One region of the Ureibacillus sp. GCM10028918 genome, then DNA from elsewhere that is predicted to be linked to it. Evidence: predicted binding sites of a transcription regulator. Region 1 holds the regulator's gene; each other region holds the start of a gene.
The links. Region 1 encodes LexA, which represses DNA repair genes until DNA is damaged. Its sites were predicted from a motif close to CGAACATATGTTCG; they were not measured.

Region 1 (6,182 bases):
CAATTGATAAAGTTCGGATTGCATTAATTGCTAAAAGATCAGCAGAGTGTGCCATTATGTGATATCCTTTCTCGCGCTTAATATTGTACTTTTACAGTTTAGACAAGATTTTCTAAGAAAACAATCCTATTCCAAGACATTTTTAGAATAGTGTCATACTTTTCTTTATTATGTCACATTATTAGTTTAATTTATTGCGCTGAATTTCTTTAATTTTATCTGGCGTCACGTCATTTCCAGTCGCATCGATAATTTGTACGTTTTCGATTGTACTACGGAAAGAAGAACGGAATGAATCCAAGTATTCTTTACGAAGATTTGTTCGTTCCTTTGCCTCAGCTTCTGTTAACTGTCCCTCTTTTGCTTTTTTTGATAGCTCATTAATTCGTTTGATTTTTTGTTCTGATAACATAATTTCTCACCTTTCTATTTCAATCATTTAATATGGAAGAATTTAGATATTGTGCTATAACCTATACTAAATGAAGATATTCAATACTTCAAAGGTAAGTAAAAATAGCAGGAAGTGCAAGTAATTCATCTCAATTGATAGATATGTATTGTGTAATGCCTAAGATTTTCCTGGGATATTTAATAGAAAAAGGACATTCAAAAAGTAAAACAGTTTGAATGTCCTCTCCTATCCTATCTATTATTAAATACTACATTGTACTAATATCAATGACAAATCGATATTTGACATCCGACGCTAAAACGCGTTCATAGGCTTCGTCAATTTGGTCGGCTGAAATAATTTCAATTTTGGAAGCAATATTGTGTTGTGCACAGAAATCTAACATTTCCTGTGTTTCACGAATGCCTCCGATCATAGAACCTGCAAATGAACGACGCTGACCAATAAGAGATTGTACATTGACTGATAGGGGCTCACCGGGCGCACCGACATTAACAAGTGTACCGTCTAATGTAAGTAATCTAAAGTACGCATTAATGTCAATTTGTGCACTAACCGTGTTAATGATCAAATCAAAATGACCTGCAAGTTTGTTAAATGTTTCAGAATCATTTGTCGCAAAGTAATGGTCAGCTCCCAATTCCAAACCGTCTTCCTTCTTGCTCAATGTTTGAGACAGAACAGTAACTTCAGCTCCCATTGCATGAGCAATCTGCACTGCCATATGGCCAAGACCACCCAGACCAACAACAGCTACTTTTTTACCTGGTCCTGCCCCCCATCGTTTTAATGGGGAAAATGTCGTAATACCAGCACAAAGTAATGGGGCTGCTTTATCTAGCTCAATATTATCTGGAATTCTAACTACAAAATTCTCAGTCACTACAATGTGAGTAGAATAGCCACCTTGAGTTGGTTCACCGTATTTGTCTACTCCAGCATAAGTAGGGACTTGTCCATTTAGACAATATTGTTCTTCTCCCTTAAAGCAATTTTCACAATCTCCGCAAGAGTCCACCATACATCCAACCCCAACACGGTCACCTATACGATACTTTGTAACCTCCGCACCTATATCTGTTACAATCCCAGCAATCTCGTGGCCAGGAACAAGTGGATAGTTTACAGCACCCCATTCACCATGAGCAGTGTGGATATCAGAATGGCAAATACCAGCATATTTAATTTCAATCAAAACATCATGCAAATCTAGGTCGCGTCGTGTAATTTCAGCAGCACGAAACGTTTTGTTTGGACCATCGATAGCTCTTGCTTTAGCAGTAATCATTAAAAATCCCTCCGATATAATTATGTCGACAAGAGAATAAATATTTATTGGCACTGTTGAATTGAATCTTATAAGGTGAGAATACCTTTTCTTCAATCACTCCCAAATATTCCCCGTACTAATATCTTAGTCCCTATAGTTAACTCTAGGTCAAGTATTTGTCTTAACTCATTTCGAGGAGCAAATTTTAAACAAACTTAATAAAATTAATTAATAATCAAATAGAATTAATTCTATTAAACTATTTAGTCAACTTTGAAATTAATTTTATAAAGTGATAAACTTTCCGTAATTCATAGAATAAACCCCTAAAAAATACTTTTATAAGAAAAGGTGATAAATGATGACAACATATTCTATTAGTGAAGTTGCAAAAGAATTAAATCTCACAGTATACACCTTGCGATACTACGACAAAGAGGGACTTATGCCTTTTGTTGAACGGACACCTAGTGGGACTAGAATATTCAAAGAAGAAGATATTGCATTTCTAAAAATCATACAATGTTTAAAATCAACTGGAATGCCTATAAGGGATATTAGAGAATTTATTGCTTGGTGCTTTGATGGCGACTCTACTCTACAACAAAGATATGATATGTTTTTAGACAGAAAAGCTAATGTAGAAGCACAAATGGAGGAACTTAGGAAAACACTCGAGGTAATTGAACATAAAACTTTATATTATAAAATTGCATTGGAAGCAGGTACGGAAGAGATTCATAAAGATCATAAAGTTTTGATATAAATATTATAGATGATGGGGCTAGTTCTTATTGTTCTAGCCCAATTACTTTGCAAAGGACGAATGGCCCAGAGTTCAGCCTTCAAGTCCCTCCATATATTCTATATATCTACGATGCACGGTTGCTTTACTTACTTGAAAATCTAGTCCTCTTAAAGTTGAAGCAATTTCTTGGAAGGTTAGTCCTTTTTCACGGAGTTTTACAATTTCTTCGATTGGTACCTCTATTCGTTCGCGCCCTTCATGATTATGCCGATTTTTAATATTCAACTCGGGGCGATAGCCATTATCTACAGCTCGTCTCATTCCTCTTTTAATTTTGGCATTGTGAATTTTTCGTTGATACTCTTCTACAATTGCTAAAATCTCAAGTAACATTGTATCCATCTCATTTAATGTTAAGGGTCCTGCATTATTTAAGGAATAAACGGTTGTCCCATTTTTATGCAGCAAATGCAAGACAGCCATTCGTGCATTACCGCGTCCCAAACGCGTTTCGTCTTGCACAAATAATACTGTTACATTTTTTTCCTTTATATAGTCCAGCATTTCAAGGAGTCCATCTCGTTCCACTTCATAACCACTATGTTGATCTTGGAAAATCTCTAAAACTTGAAAGTTCATTTCGCCCGCATAGCGGCGTAGTTCCTCTTCTTGCCGCACAAGGGATGTCTCTTGTGTATTTTTTTCTGTACTTACACGTGTATAGATGACTGCTTTGTTTTGTTTGCTCATTTATTCTTAACCGCTACCTCTACCGAATGAAGCTCTTCTTCACTCTTTAATTTTGCAATATGGATACTCTTTGAATTAACTGGAACCGTTAAGGCATGACCTGCCACAATATGTTCTCCAGTAAGACTATTCTCAGCTTTCACATGCTCGATCCACTCTTGTATTGTCATTTTACCACGATATTGTTCTGCTAATGTCCATAATGTATCGCCGTGCTGAATCTCAATTTGTTCGTATGTGTTTTTGCCATTATCAGTAATTAATAGAAATGCACCCATCACAAAGAAAGCAACGAATAACACCACAATATAAGTATTTTTTTGTAACCAGTTCATAAATTAAAACCTCTTTTCGAATAATTGTTTTGCGAATGTATGTTCCTAATTTAATACGAACACTTGTTTTTGTCAACACCAATTTCGAACCTATGTTTGCATTTCTGTTCATTCACTGATATACTATATGTAACTAATAGAGGTACATATTCACAAAAGAGGTGATAGAGTTGAAAAAAATATCAAAAAGACAAGAAGATATTTTAGCATTCATAAAAGAAGAGGTTCGTGCAAAAGGGTATCCGCCTTCTGTTCGTGAAATCGGGGAAGCAGTAGGTCTTGCCTCTAGTTCAACGGTACATGGACATTTAGCTCGTTTAGAGAGCAAAGGTTTAATTCGCCGAGACCCAACAAAGCCGCGCGCGATTGAAATATTAGATCAAGAAGAAGCAGCAATTCAAAAACAATCCGTTGTACATGTTCCTTTAGTAGGGAAAGTTACAGCAGGTCTACCTATTACAGCAATCGAAAATATCGAAGAATACTTCCCTCTACCAGATGCTTACGGTACAAGTGAAGAAAATCTATTCATGCTTGAAGTAATGGGAGAATCAATGATCGAGGCTGGGATATTAGATGGAGATTATGTCGTTGTCAAACATACGAACACTGCCAATAACGGGGAAATTGTAGTTGCAATGACTGAAGATGACGAAGCAACGGTAAAACGTTTCTTTAAAGAGAAAACGCATTTCCGTCTTCAACCTGAAAACTCAAGTATGGACCCAATCCTAGTAAATCAAGTAACGATTTTAGGTAAAGTAGTAGGGTTATATCGCAATATTCATTAAAAAAAGTTGTCTCGTTAGTCAATAGACTGTGAGACAACCTTTTTGTTTAAACGGGATATTTTTGTGCGCTTTATTTACATAAGGACTCTAAAATAACAAGATTTTCAGGTAAGAACTGCCTATTAGAGTAGCTATGAGACCACTGTTGCATTTTGCTGTTTATTAGCTACACACGCGTCGATAAACGACTTAAACAGATTTTTCGCATGTTCGTCCCCCGCGATCGCCATCTCCTCTGGATGCCATTGTACCCCAACACAATAAGGGTAATCTTTTATTTCAAAGGCTTCAATGATGCCGTCACTCGCCTTAGCGGTAATTTCGAAAATATCAGGCACTTTCTTCAATGCTTGATGATGGAATGAATTCACGGCAATTTTCTCTTTTCCGATACTTTCGTGTAGCTTACTGCCCTTGGTAATCTCGATATAGTGGGATGCTTCTTTTCTGCGAGCATTTTGTTTATGAAGGATTGGCGTATGCTCATACTGGGAATTGATATCTTGATAGAGTGTCCCGCCTAAAGCTACATTCAATAGCTGAATCCCGCGACAAATCCCGAAGATCGGCATCGTTTTCTTAAGAGCCGCTTCAGTCAGCTCAAGTTCCACTTCATCTCGTTCCAGCATAATATCGCCAATGTTAATGTGCGGCTCTTCATCAAAGAAATGCGGATGTACGTCTACCCCGCCTGTCAGCAGTAAACCATCGATTCCTTCCAACAGCTGCTCAGCATCACTTTCCACACCAAAAGGAATATTCACCGGAATTCCTCCCGCTTGAAGTACAGACTTCACATAGGCTTCATTAATACAATATTGTCCGTTGTTCGTTGTCATCGTAATACCGATAATTGGTTTCATTAAAAACCACCTCCATAATTCCTATAATAATAACTTGCTTTACAATATTCTAGCTTAACTTTGTTTTTCCTTTAAAATGTAAAAAAGAGTCGCCTCATACGAGAGAGACGGCCCAAGTGAATAAAAATATTAATCAAAATAAATTTGCATACCAGTCAAGTATTACTTCTCCGTAGAAATACACAATAATGGCTGCTAGAGCGATAGAGGGGCCAAATGGGACAGGAGTTTTTCTCCCTTGGTTGCGAATCTTCAGGACGATGATACCGACAATCATACCAATGAATGCTGATAGGAATAGTGTTAGCAACGTATTCAGAGTGCCTAAAACAAGGCCAATTAAAAAGAAGAGTTTAATATCTCCCCCACCCATCCCCCCATTAGAGACAACGGCAATAAGGTAAAGGATGCCAAAGCCAACTACTGCACCTAGCAAACTATCCCACCATGGGTCGATTGGCGAGAAAATGCGTCCTAATGCTAATAAAGGTAAGAAGAACAACAACACTTTATCTGGAATGAGCATATAAGCGAAGTCAGAAACTACTGTAATCATTAACAAGGAAATGAAAAGCAGGGCTACAGCCGTTTCAATTGTTAAGCCTAATTTCCAAACTGAGAACGAAAATAAAATCCCCGTAACAAGTTCCGTTAATAAATAAATCGGTGTTACTTTCGCATGACATGTACGGCATTTTCCTCGTAAAAATATGTAAGATAAAACAGGAATCAAATCTGGCAGCGTTAAACGACGCTGACAATTTGTGCAATGTGACGGTGGTGTTGAGATGGACTCCTTTTTAGGCACCCTTAAGCCAACTACATTAAAAAACGAACCAAATACAAGCCCAAAGATAAACGCAAATACAGTATAAGTAATCTCCAATTAACCGCACCTCCTACAAATAAATGGTCGGGACTCTATAAAGAATCCCGACAGGTTGATTGTTATTTCCAATACTTTTAATACTAATCGCCACAAATCAAATTATGACTCACCTTCACCTTCA
Region 2 (6,182 bases), 780 kb from region 1:
GTTCTCCAGTTAAAACTCCCATTCCTTTAATGACCAAATATGAATCGAAAATATGTAAATACCTATGTACAAAATGTGTACCTACTGACAAAAACACTGTTAATCCAGCTAATAATATCATCAGACCATTCTTATTAAGATTTTTCATTTTTCATTTGTTCCCCACTTTTCAAAACTTATTTTTTCTTTAAACATTGTTTTATATTTTGACTTAAACCGAGTAGAAAGGAGGTAACCAACCTCCTTATTAAGATACCAACTAACAAACTGACTCTTAATCTTAAATATACACAGTGCTTCTTAAAAAACTCATAAATCGTTTTGAAAACTAGTTCTGGTACGAGTCAGGATAGAATCGTAACATTCAAAAGGGATGAAAATAAAAATTTGCGCCCATCTTCTAAATAAAGAGCAGAATTTGGGATATTCAATTGGGTAATTTTCCCCGACACGTTATAAACATTTCTATTTTCCCAAACCTTTAACTCTACTTCATCGTTATTCTTATAGGCAATTTGCAATTGTTCACTAAGTTCTTGAAGTGCCCATTCATCCAATTCGGGCTTTTCAACGTCATCATCCTTCTCATGCCAATCTCGAAGCATCTTTACATGCTCCGGTAGCATCATCGCATTCCATTTAATATTTCCACGGTCCCGAATCATCCTTATCACCTCTTATCCTAAAAGTTCATAATCGAACAACTACATCTTATGACCACCTAGAAGCTCCGCACGCCTTACTGCGGTTCCGGCTTCTGTATAGGAAACGGCACGTAAAACTGCTGTTGAGCCATGCTTTGCCCGCAAATAATCCATGGTCGCCCCAAGCTTTCGTCTTTTCCATTTTTTATTGTCAAACAAGCTGAGCTGTATGGAGCGTTCCGATTCTAATTTGGAAACACTAATCGAAATTTGCCTTGCCGGTCTCTCTGCATAATACTCATCAAACAACTCCTGACACACTTTAAAAATTTTCATCGTATCATTTGTTGGTTCATCAATTGTCCGAGCTCGATTAAAACCGCCACCAAAGGCATCCTTACTATAACTTAGGCCGAGTGTAATGGTTCTCCCAGCTTGCCCAGCCTCTCTTGTTCTCCTTGCGATGTCTTCACACATTTCCAAAATAACGGTAAGTATCTCGTCCCGACTGCGATAATCACGCATCAACACTTGCCCTTTCCCGAAACTGATTTGTCCTTGTGCAAGAGGTGCCCCAAGTGGCGACAAATCGATTCCCCATGCATGATAGTAGAGCTGATTCCCCATAATACCAAAACGGTCCTCCAAGGTTTTTAAATCGGTCTGGGCTAAATCACCAATCGTAAAAATTCCCATGTTGTTTAATGAACGCTCTGTTCTTCGGCCAATTCCCCACATTTCTGACAGAGGGGAGATCGGCCAAAGTTTTTTCGGAACATCTTCATATGTCCATTTTGCAAAACCAGTCTTTTTTGCTTCTAAATCGAGTGCAAGCTTTGCTATGAGCATATTTGGCCCCATCCCGACAGCACTTGGAATTTGGAATTGGCGCAGAATACTATCTTGAATAAATTTAGCCGTTTCTTCTGGAGGGCCCCATAGCTTTTCGGTACCACTTAGGTCAACGAAACTTTCATCTATGCTATAAACGTGAATCGCTTCTTTTGGAACGAATTGATTGATTAAATCTGTAATTGCCATCGACATTTGTACGAAGAACTCCATTTTCGGTTCAAATAAACGGATATCGGGATGTTTGGGGATTTCAAAAAGACGTGAGCCTGTTTTTATACCGAATCGTTTTTTCATGGGTGGTGACGCAGCAAGTACAATACTTCCCTTTTGCTTAAAATTCCCCACGACAGCAATTGGCACTTGGAGCGGATCAATATTTTCCAACATCGCCATGCAGCTCGCAAAAAAGCAACGCATATCAATACACATGATTGACCGATTAGGTGCCTGTTCGTAAATTTTAAAGACATCTCCATCGAGGGATTCAGCTATCTTTAGAGCATTTGCACACATCTTTTCCACCTCCCAATTCATACGATCAGTATATGCGAACATTTGTTCTTTTATTCATTTTAAAATGAGACGGTTGAGACGGCAAGAGGAATTATTTGGGTAATTTAGTGAAGACAAAGACAATTTTAGATAAATAAAAAAAAGCTCTCACGAAGTGATATCACCTCTAGAGAACTCATCTAACTCACTTATTCAAGTATTTCTGTAAAGAAGCATGTCTTCATATGATTAATAAAGGTATCTCCTAAATCTGTAAACGTCGCAACACCGCGTCTATGAATTGCAGTTTTAAATCCTTCCGCATCTGCTCCTGCGACCGTTAAAAAATCGCAAATGTCTGTGCAAACACCAACAACATGCACTTTTTCAATATCTAATGCTTTTAATTTTCCAGCTAATCCAGTCTTAAAGAAGGCATTGTAATTTGTTTTCGGTTGATAGATGACATTGGGATTGGATTCATTTTCTTTAAACCAAGTGAATAAATCACCATAAAGCTCCTGTCCTTTTGTTTCGACCACATTATGGGCAGGCCACAATTTAAAGTGGTCATCATTTTCTTCGTGTGCATCCATTGCTACTACTACAATTTGGTCATCACGCAAAAATTCATTCGCTTGCTCGATAATATACGGCACAATTTCCTGCGCTGGCTTTCCTGCTGTCAGACTTCCATAATCCGCAACAAAATCATTGCTCATGTCGACAATGATGAGGGCTTGTTTGGGCATTTTTCATCCTCCAAAACAATATTTTTCTCTATATTATAAACTATCTTTACCCCATAATATGTAGTTGATTTTCAAATACCATCCTTAAAATATATCTTAATAAAAGTAAAACTCCCCAAAGCCATTACAGCCCCAGAGAGTCGAGATTATTGTATGTGAAATATTTAATTTGTTGCAGGATATATGGTTAAGATTTTGTAAATTTGACAGAGCTCAATCATGAATTGAATTCGTGAAAGCAATACATTCCAAACTTACTTCTGTTTAGAATCTTCCTTTAACACATCAACTGAAATACTGCCGTCAATTTCCAGGATTCCCAATCTAACTTCATGAATATTAAAAACACCTTTTTTCCTTAACTGTGTATTTAACTCTTGCATTGTTAAATTTTCTTTGTCCATTAATTGTGAATTCACAGTACCATCTTTTATTATAATTTCTGGCTTTCCATCTATCAACCGCTCGAAGGTTTTCTTTCTGGTCAGTTTTTCAGCCCCCCATATCACTAGTCCCCAAACCGCTACGATAAATATGATATGGGTAAATTTGAAATCTTTTTCATGAATCATCCCACCCACAATATCAACTAGCATTACTATAAAAATCAAGTCAATCGGTGTCGTTTGTGATAATTCTTTTTGCCCTATGATTCGAATAATAATTACTATACATACTACGGCAACTAAAAACTTTATCACTACACCCATATACATTTCCAAGTCCATCCCTCCCTTACTACTTTATAGTGCATCATCACTCCGGAACTTCGATATACTCTATCCATATACCCTTTGCTCGGTAATAATATATTCCACATCCTTAGCCAAGTTAAACAATTTAGCGTCTTTATACTAATTCGAGGTTCAGATAAAATATGAAATCAGCAGGACAAAAAAAACATACTACTCATTTAGTAGCACATCCTAGGGTAAGGATTTGCTATAAATGTTAGTATGTTTATAAATTTGATATACTTCCTGTATTACATAAAAATATAGTTTTAATCGTTAAACTTAACCATTATTCCTGTACTACACCAGCATAAAGATTAGGACGGCGATCATCGTAAACAGGGATTCGATTCCGTACTTCTTCTACTTTTGAGAAATCTACATCAATAACAGCTAGTTCTTCCTTCTCTGAGCCAGTCCAAAGCACTTCGCCCCATGGTTCGATAATCATTGATTGGCCGTTGAAATTTTCCACTTTACGTGAAATGCGGTTAACGGCGATCACGAAGCATTGGTTTTCGATTGCACGGGCTTGTAATAATGTTTTCCAGTGGTCGATGCGGGGTGTTGGCCATTGGGCTGAAACAAATAACACGTTGGCCCCAGCTAATGCGTGTGCTCGAAGCCATTCAGGGAAACGAATATCATAACAAATTACGCCTCCTGCTTCGACCCCACCCAAAGTGAAGCGATTCATGTCATTGCCGGATTCTAGATATTTATCTTCGTTCATTAATCTAAATAAATGAACTTTACTATACTCGCTTACTAGTTTTCCTACATTATTGTATACATACATTGTATTGTAGAATTTGCCGTCTTTTTCTGTTGCTACGGAGCCTCCAACAATATGTATGCCTAGTTCACTAGATAAACTTTCCAAGAATGCTTTAGAACGAGCTCCCTCTTGATCTGCCAGCTCCCCTAGTTTTTCAAGTGCATACCCTGTATTCCACATTTCTGGTAAAACAACAAGCTCTGCCCCTTTGCTTGCTGCTTCCCGGATTAATTGTTCCGCACGCTCGAAATTTTCTTCCACTTTACCGAAGCCTACATTCATCTGAATACATCCGATTTTCATTTCACTAACCCCCTAGACATTTTCTCGTAAAAGTACTATTATTCCTACATATCCAATTGTAATTATATTCTGAAATCTATACAAAGTATAGCGTTCAGCATGTTCCGCTTCTAATGGTAAGTAAATCTATAAATTTTATTGAAAAAGAGGTATACACATGAAATTATCAAATAAACTTCAAAAGCTTCCTACCCAATTCTTTGCCGCCCTAGTTCAAAGGGTGAATGCAGCAATTGCCGAGGGACGCGATGTGATTAACTTAGGTCAAGGAAATCCTGATCGACCAACACCGCCACATATTATAAAAGCAATGCAAGAAGCTGCGGCCAATCCACAAACACATAAATATTCACCGTTTCGTGGAATCCAGGAATTAAAAGAAGCAGCTGCAGCCTTCTACAAACGTGAGTATAGTGTGGACATTGATCCAGATACGGAAGTTGCGATTATGGGAGGTTCGAAAATTGGTTTGGTAGAGCTGCCAATTGCGATTTTAAATCCTGGTGATACGATGCTTCTTCCTGACCCTGGGTATCCTGATTATTTATCTGGTGTAGCGCTTGGAGATATGCACTTCGATACAATGCCGTTACTAGAAGAAAATGAATTCTTGCCTGATTTCGGCGCATTATCGAATGAGGTTAAGAATCGAGCAAAGTTAATGTATTTAAATTATCCAAACAACCCTACAGGAGGAACTGCTACTTTAGAATTTTTCGAAAACACAGTCCACTTTGCAAAAGAAAATGACATAGCGGTGGTACATGATTTTGCTTATGGTGCATTAGGGTTTGACGGGAAGCGACCAGTTAGCTTCCTTCAGGCTGAAGGAGCAAAAGAAATTGGTGTTGAGCTTTATACCTTATCAAAAACATATAATATGGCTGGCTGGCGTGTTGGCTTTGCTGTTGGAAATACAGAGATTATTGAAGCTATAAATTTAATTCAGGATCATCTTTTCTGCAGTGTCTTCCCTGCCATTCAACATGCGGCAGCCGCTGCTTTAAACGGCGACCAGGATTGTGTGGAGGAACAACGGGCAATCTATGAAAGCAGACGTAATGTTTTAATAGAAGAAGCTCATCGAATTGGCTGGGACGTGAAAGCTCCAAATGGATCATTCTTTGCATGGTTAAAGGTACCTGAAGGCTATACAAGCGAAGAATTTGCAGACCTGCTGTTAGATAAAGCAAACGTCGCCGTGGCTGCAGGGAATGGTTTTGGTGAGTTTGGCGAAGGCTACATTCGCGTGGGCTTATTGGTAAGTGAAGAACGCTTAATAGAAGCAATTGGACGCATTGAAAAATTGGAGTTATTTAAAGATGAAACAGCATCAATAACTAAGTAAGTTGAATCAGGGTTCTTAGTGCGTTACGACTTGCATTAAGACCCCTTTTTCCAGCCCTTCATGTTCCTAAAAGAAAAAGCCTCCACAAGTGTGGAAGCTTTTTTATTATCGATTAGCCATCCATTCAGGCTTACTAAACCCTTGGAATTCTGAATCAATGATTTCTTCATATTTAGCAGATTCAACGATTTCGATTAAATCTTTTGCAAGTTGGCTGTCTTTATTATCGGATTTTACCGCTACAACGTTACGGTAGTTTTCATTCATATCTTCTAA
Region 3 (6,182 bases), on a different contig from region 1:
TTAGTTGCCTTCTTTTAAGCTGGTACCTTCAGCTACATATGATATTAAAATTTATGTTGAGTACATTTTATTACTAAGGTTCCGAGATGTTTTTATTCTTTCACATGCATTAAACCCAAGATAGGTTCCATATCTAACCAAACCCATAATGAAAATTAGCTGGAATGAGTCCGGTTCAATACCGAAGTCACACCAGCCAATCTACCGCATAATATAAACTGTAACTTTTTTAGGATTACATTATACAACTCTTCCAGTCCCATCAAGATTCTTTTTCAAAGTTATCAAGTAATGCACGCACTTCATCTGTTGACTTCGTGCTCATCAATTGATTTCTTAGTTCACCAGCTCCTCGGAATCCTTTGACATAAATTTTGAAAAAGCGATGAAGCCCCGTGATTGAACGTGGCAATTCTTCCGCATATTGATCTTGAAGATCAAGCTGATATCGTAGGAGGTCCAAGTACTCCTTACTACTATGCTCTTTCGGCTCTTTTTCAAAAGCAAAAGGATTTTTAAAAATTCCGCGTCCAATCATCACGCCATCTACACCATACTTTTCTACAAGCTCTAGCCCTACTTGACGGTCAGGAATATCTCCATTAATTGTTAATAGAGTGTTTGGTGCGATACGGTCACGCAATTTTTTGATTTCAGGAATCAGTTCCCAATGGGCATCTACTGCGCTCATTTCTTTTCTTGTACGTAAATGAATGGAAAGGTTCGTAATATCTTGTTGTAAAATATGCGTTAGCCACTCCTCCCACTCATTTATATCCTCAAAGCCAAGTCTTGTTTTCACACTTACAGGCAATCCGCCCGCTTTCGCTGCTTGGATAAGTTCTGCCGCTGTATCTGGACGCAGAATAAGGCCACTACCTTTCCCTCTCGATGCCACATTCGGTACAGGGCAGCCCATGTTAATATCAATGCCTTTAAACCCCAGTTCTGCCATGCCAATACTCATTTGACGGAAATAGTCGGGATTATCCCCCCAAATATGCGCCACCATTGGCTGTTCATCTTCTGTAAAATGCAAACGGCCACGAACACTCTTCATTCCCTCTGGATGACAATAGCTATCCGAGTTAGTAAACTCGGTAAAAAATACATCCGGTCGACCGGCTTTACTAACTACATGACGGAAAACAGTATCCGTCACATCTTCCATTGGCGCTAATACAAAAAATGGACGTGGTAAATCACGCCAGAAATTATCTTTCATTCAAATCAAATCCTTTCATGTGCATTTCGGGATAAACTGTCAAACTCCCATCCCAAAATTAAAAGCAATAGGTGCCACATCTATTCTGTTATTATTATTTTATAATAAATACCCAAACCAACAATCAATTTCAGAGGTCCCTGGTTTAAGTAATTCGGTCATTATTATAGTATAACCTAGCTTATTAAGTTTATCTTCACACAGTTTACTCTTCAACTAGAATTTTATTTGAGAATTAGCTATAATTGGCACTTTCGTTCTTATTCTGGAAATTTAGAAGATCAGTAGGTGATCTTGTTTGTTTAGGAACTTTATTATGCTATTATCTTCTCTTATATCTATTAAATGCAAACCAGTATCTCCTGTAGCAAAGATAGTTTTACTGTTGTTTGGCAGATTGAGAACACCCTTTAAGAAATTAGAGATAAGTCCTCCATGTGATACGATTGCTACTCTTTTATACTGTTTATAATCTACAATAATCTTATTAAATACTCTCTCAGCCCTAAAACGTAAATCTAACTCTGATTCACCATCTTTAATCGGCACATGAATTGGCCTTCCTCCATCAGGAAAAGGATATTTAATGGATGCCTCTTTCCTGGACATTCCTGCTAGTACACCATTATTAAACTCCATGAGATCATCTACTTCCACAAGCTCACAACCTATTACTTCTTGCAGGAGATCTGCAGTCTTTTTTGCTCTCTTCAGAGGACTTGTCAGAATAATTTCGGGTCTAACATTCCCTTCTACGTATTGAGCCATTAATCTAGCTTGTTCCTCCCCCAACTCCGTTAAGGGATAATCTGCTCTCCCTCGTGAACTTCTAATATATCCGCTTCAGATTGTCCATGTCTTATGATTAATAATTCCATTCCCTGGCCTCCTTAATTTAGTACTTCCTTTAACTATAAAAATAGAGAGATTTTATATCTCATAATGAAATTTTTGATGACGATTTGGGCATATTTTTCTTCAACTATCCCATATTGTACCAGCCTGCCTCGTTCATTCAATTACTTCAACAAAACTAACTTTATTTCTTTTTAATGTACAACAAGAAAAAAAGAACGAATTTTCCCAACGGGTATTCGTTCATTTCTCATTATACTATTTCTAACCGAGCGACTGCTTCACAATGTGCAGAGTGTATGTGGCAACACAGTATGAGGTACTGGTAAGATTTGAATTTAGTATTTTTAATAATGAATAGTGCAAATGCTGTAGATTGAGTCATTTGTACTTTAATTAAAATTTATTTAAATTTATCTCTATTAATTCTCACCCAAAAATATAATAGCAATTAATATTAACGGACATTACCATATAGCAACCAGTTGGATGAATTACATGAAATAACTTTGTAAACAATCTTCTGGCTAACACCTAAATACGCATCAATGTGCCATTTGGTTTTGGTAACTCTTGAGCTGTGATTTGATTCATTTTACAAAAATGTTTAAAAAATTGTTGTGCCAGCTCTCGCTCCTTCGGGTCACTTTTCAACGAAGCGATATCAAGCAAAATTTGAGCCATCCATAAATTATCAAAATAACGGTGTTTACCTGTATTCCATGTCATTTTGTCGGGGGACTTCTCATTTATATAATACTCCCAGAAAAGCAGCTGATCCGATTCCTGTTCTGTAAGTTGGAGTTTGTATTTTGAATGGGCAGGAACATATCCATCTTCACAAAGTTTTCCGATAAAATCTTCATTCACCATATAGACACCTAAAATACGTCTGTCTTTTTCCGGCATGCGAGAACCTATTGATGTTAGTAGGACAGCGCTATTTTGATGCAAGCGGATAGGTTTGTTGGGTTTCCCCTTGTTATTACCACTTTTTATTACGCCTGAAAAAATCCTCCACTCTGAAAAAACTTTATTCTGTTCTTCTGTGTCACACCAAAAGACCAATTGTGATTCCGGATGCAGTTTATGATTTTTCATTAGTTTTTCGTGTTCTAAGCGAAGTTCCTGGTTTTTTCGTTGCAGTTTTCTATCCTCTTCCTTTTTCCATTCTTCCTCCTTTCGTTCATTTTCCTTTTTTTGTATTATATTTTCGAGTGATATAGCATCACTAGTATCATGAAGTTTTAAGTGCTTTCCGAATACATCCGGAAAAACAAACATTTTGTTTTCCGATGCGAATTGTATTTCAATACTAGAATCATTATGTTTAACTATGCTACCCATGCCAAAAAGCTTGTGTGTAACTTTCTTATTGATTAAGTTCATTATTTTAGTCCTCCTTGTAGAATAAAAATAGGAAATTGATAATTTTATTCAACTAACTTCTTTTATAGCTCACACAAATGTTTGGATTTTTTCCTCGGTTTAAAAAAGGAAATAAAAAAACGCATCCTTAATTCGATCTACAAAAAACAGCGGAATTAAGAATACGATTAAAAACAATTGCAAGTCCATTGTAACACTTTTCTGAAAATAATACAAATTTATTATTGACACTACATTTTATTGTGAGGTAAAATGTAATTTTATTCTTTAGACTACCTCTAAATACTATGAAATAATGGCTTCTTTGATTTAAAATTCTGAATCCCATTACCTGTACTACTAATCATATAAATCCCCTATTTTCACTTGGATTATATTTCTAAAGTCCTGCTACTATATTGATTTTCGGAATAAAAAAACCTTGAAAATTCCGTCAGTAAACATTTTTCAAAGGTTTTGATTATTATTTTAACTCCAGAATCGCGAGTGCTTCACAGGGGGCAGAGTGTATGTGGCAACACAAGGATGTTGGTGGGTTAATTATTTTGATGTACTTTGTCCATCAAATATTCTTCTCTCCAAAGTTATCAAGCAATGAACACATTTCATCTGTTATTTCAATTTTATCCATTACCAGCCCCGCGTTGTTCCACCTCCAAGATATAAATCGTTTCAATAGCCTTATTGCTGGCAATTGGGGCAAAAGTAAGTTTTCCGTGATGAAATTTCTTTTTTTATAATGATAGTATCGCAACGAGAACATTCTTTGCCTTCTTTATCGTAAACATAAAATTGGTAGCCTCCTGTTTTTCCATCGCCCTTATATAACGGATTATCCATATAACCACCTTGTTCTATTCCTTTTTTAAGGATAAATTGAATCGAATGATAAAGCCTGGTTAATTGTTGATCGGCTAGCTCATTGATTTTTTTATCAGGGCGAATCTCTGCATGCCAAAGAATCTCATCAGAATACCCATTCCCTATTCCGGCCAGCACTTCTTGATTGATTAATGTTGTTTTTATCGTTCCTTTTCTTTTTTGCATTAGCTGTTGAAAGGCATCCAATGTAAAATCAGGATGGAGTACTTCAGGTCCCAGTTTTTCTAACTCTTCTTTAACCTCTTCAGGTGATAAAAGATGCAGGTAGCCTAATCGCAGTCCAATGAAATATAAATGCTGTTCCCCAAACGAAAGCTTTACTTGAATGGTCCTGTTTGGTTTATCCTCTTCTTTGCCAAAAAACATCCATCCACCAAGCATTAAGTGTAACAGTAAACATGAATCATCCTGTAGTTGGAAAATTAAATACTTAGCTCTTCTATTAATCGTTTTTATAGCTTGATTTGAAACTTGCGTAGTAAACCGCTCCACTGGTACATTAATAGACTTTTCCCGTCCAATCTCTACATCAGAAATTTTTTGCCCATCTATCAATGACCCCAATAATGTTTTATATGTTTCCATCTCTGGCAATTCAGGCATACTTCCGTCCTCCATTTTACAATCTGTTTTTACAGTATTACCTGCTGGAGGATTATTATGAATAGTGTGGTTAAGGAACGTTACTAAACAATTTAGCCCTGATTAGTTGAAAACACACTCTCCGTAACAAGCAAAAGAACGAATTCCTATATTAAGAATCCGTTCTTGACTAATGTTTATACGATTTCCAACCATGCAACTGCTTCACTGTGCCCAGAGTGTATTTGGCAACACAGAATTTGTTGTTGGGTTTATGTAGTTAAGCAAGATTCCTCTATAGTTTCATCTAGCTTATTCTCATTTATATTTTCTAGTTTGTATTTTCAAGCACTCTGTTTAGTATGCGCCCATAGTTTTTTTCTCCTATCGTAATTGCAATTTCAGTATTCCTATTATAATTATCGATACTTTATCTTCATAGAAAAATTTACTACTATTCTATACGCCCCATTTTAAAATGATGATAATTTATCATTTTATATAAAAAATGCGAAATTTACACTATATTCATATTCTAGTAACCTTATCTATACATTTACTTCCTATAATTCAAACAGTTGGACATCTCACCATTTTAGGAGGAACTTTCAAATGCAAAAAAGAGTAAAAAAAGTAATACCATTAATCGCAACAAGCATTCTTGCCACTGCAGCTTTTTCTACACAAGCTTTTACTACTGATGGAAATAGCCCGACAGTAGCAGCAAAACAATTAACTCAAGAAGAAGTAAAACAAAAGAATAAGACTTGGCTAGCAGGGGATCATCATGTCCATAGTGAATGGAGTGTTGGTTGGGACAACTCTACAAATCCTCCGACACCAATTCAAGGCGGAGATGCTATTTACCCAATAGTGAAAAATGCAGAAAAAGCAACAGAATACGGGCTTGACTGGGTTATGACAACGGATCATGGTGGCCCTAACCATTCAAAGGTAAATTTAGAGCAAGCTTATCCTGAACTATTAAAATCACGTGAAGCATTTCCAGAGCTAATTCAATTCTATGGAATGGAATTTGATACTCCTGCTGCAGACCATAGTACATTGATGATCCCCAAAGTGGATAACGAATCACAAATTCTTTATGATATCGAAAGTCAATTTAATAAACGCGAACCATATCCAAACGATGGTAGCAGGGATACTGAATCTACAATGATTGATGCTTTAAACTATATGTTAACTGAGTTGGATGAGGACGAACAGCCAATTCATATCGCTCACCATC

Region 2: ACFQU5_RS07905 (Y-family DNA polymerase) is a predicted target of LexA. The motif match lies at 2,048-2,061, and genes of this name have one in related genera.
Region 3: ACFQU5_RS15740 (malate synthase) is a predicted target of LexA. The motif match lies at 3,540-3,553, and genes of this name have one in related genera.

What each region holds. Positions count from the first base shown of each region.
Region 1 is NZ_JBHTFK010000005.1:224,088-230,269, forward strand. It holds gene tkt (transketolase) at 1-55, opposite strand, end outside; gene ACFQU5_RS04410 (DUF896 domain-containing protein) at 182-412, opposite strand; gene ACFQU5_RS04415 (NAD(P)-dependent alcohol dehydrogenase) at 663-1,703, opposite strand; gene ACFQU5_RS04420 (MerR family transcriptional regulator) at 2,047-2,451, shown strand; gene ACFQU5_RS04425 (YneB family resolvase-like protein) at 2,524-3,183, opposite strand; gene yneA (cell division suppressor protein YneA) at 3,180-3,518, opposite strand; gene lexA (transcriptional repressor LexA) at 3,689-4,309, shown strand; gene ACFQU5_RS04440 (gamma-glutamyl-gamma-aminobutyrate hydrolase family protein) at 4,441-5,172, opposite strand; gene ACFQU5_RS04445 (prepilin peptidase) at 5,306-6,058, opposite strand; gene ACFQU5_RS04450 (potassium transporter) at 6,161-6,182, opposite strand, start outside.
Region 2 is NZ_JBHTFK010000005.1:1,005,734-1,011,915, forward strand. It holds gene ACFQU5_RS07895 (methyl-accepting chemotaxis protein) at 1-148, opposite strand, end outside; gene ACFQU5_RS07900 (YolD-like family protein) at 345-665, opposite strand; gene ACFQU5_RS07905 (Y-family DNA polymerase) at 705-2,012, opposite strand; gene ACFQU5_RS07910 (cysteine hydrolase family protein) at 2,201-2,743, opposite strand; gene ACFQU5_RS07915 (DUF421 domain-containing protein) at 2,998-3,459, opposite strand; gene ACFQU5_RS07920 (carbon-nitrogen family hydrolase) at 3,767-4,558, opposite strand; gene ACFQU5_RS07925 (pyridoxal phosphate-dependent aminotransferase) at 4,716-5,906, shown strand; gene ACFQU5_RS07930 (MetQ/NlpA family ABC transporter substrate-binding protein) at 6,012-6,182, opposite strand, start outside.
Region 3 is NZ_JBHTFK010000022.1:15,369-21,550, forward strand. It holds gene ACFQU5_RS15730 (tRNA dihydrouridine synthase) at 263-1,225, opposite strand; gene ACFQU5_RS15735 (histidine phosphatase family protein) at 1,499-1,993, opposite strand; gene ACFQU5_RS15740 (malate synthase) at 2,615-3,469, opposite strand; gene mutM (bifunctional DNA-formamidopyrimidine glycosylase/DNA-(apurinic or apyrimidinic site) lyase) at 4,151-4,954, opposite strand; gene ACFQU5_RS15750 (CehA/McbA family metallohydrolase domain-containing protein) at 5,546-6,182, shown strand, end outside.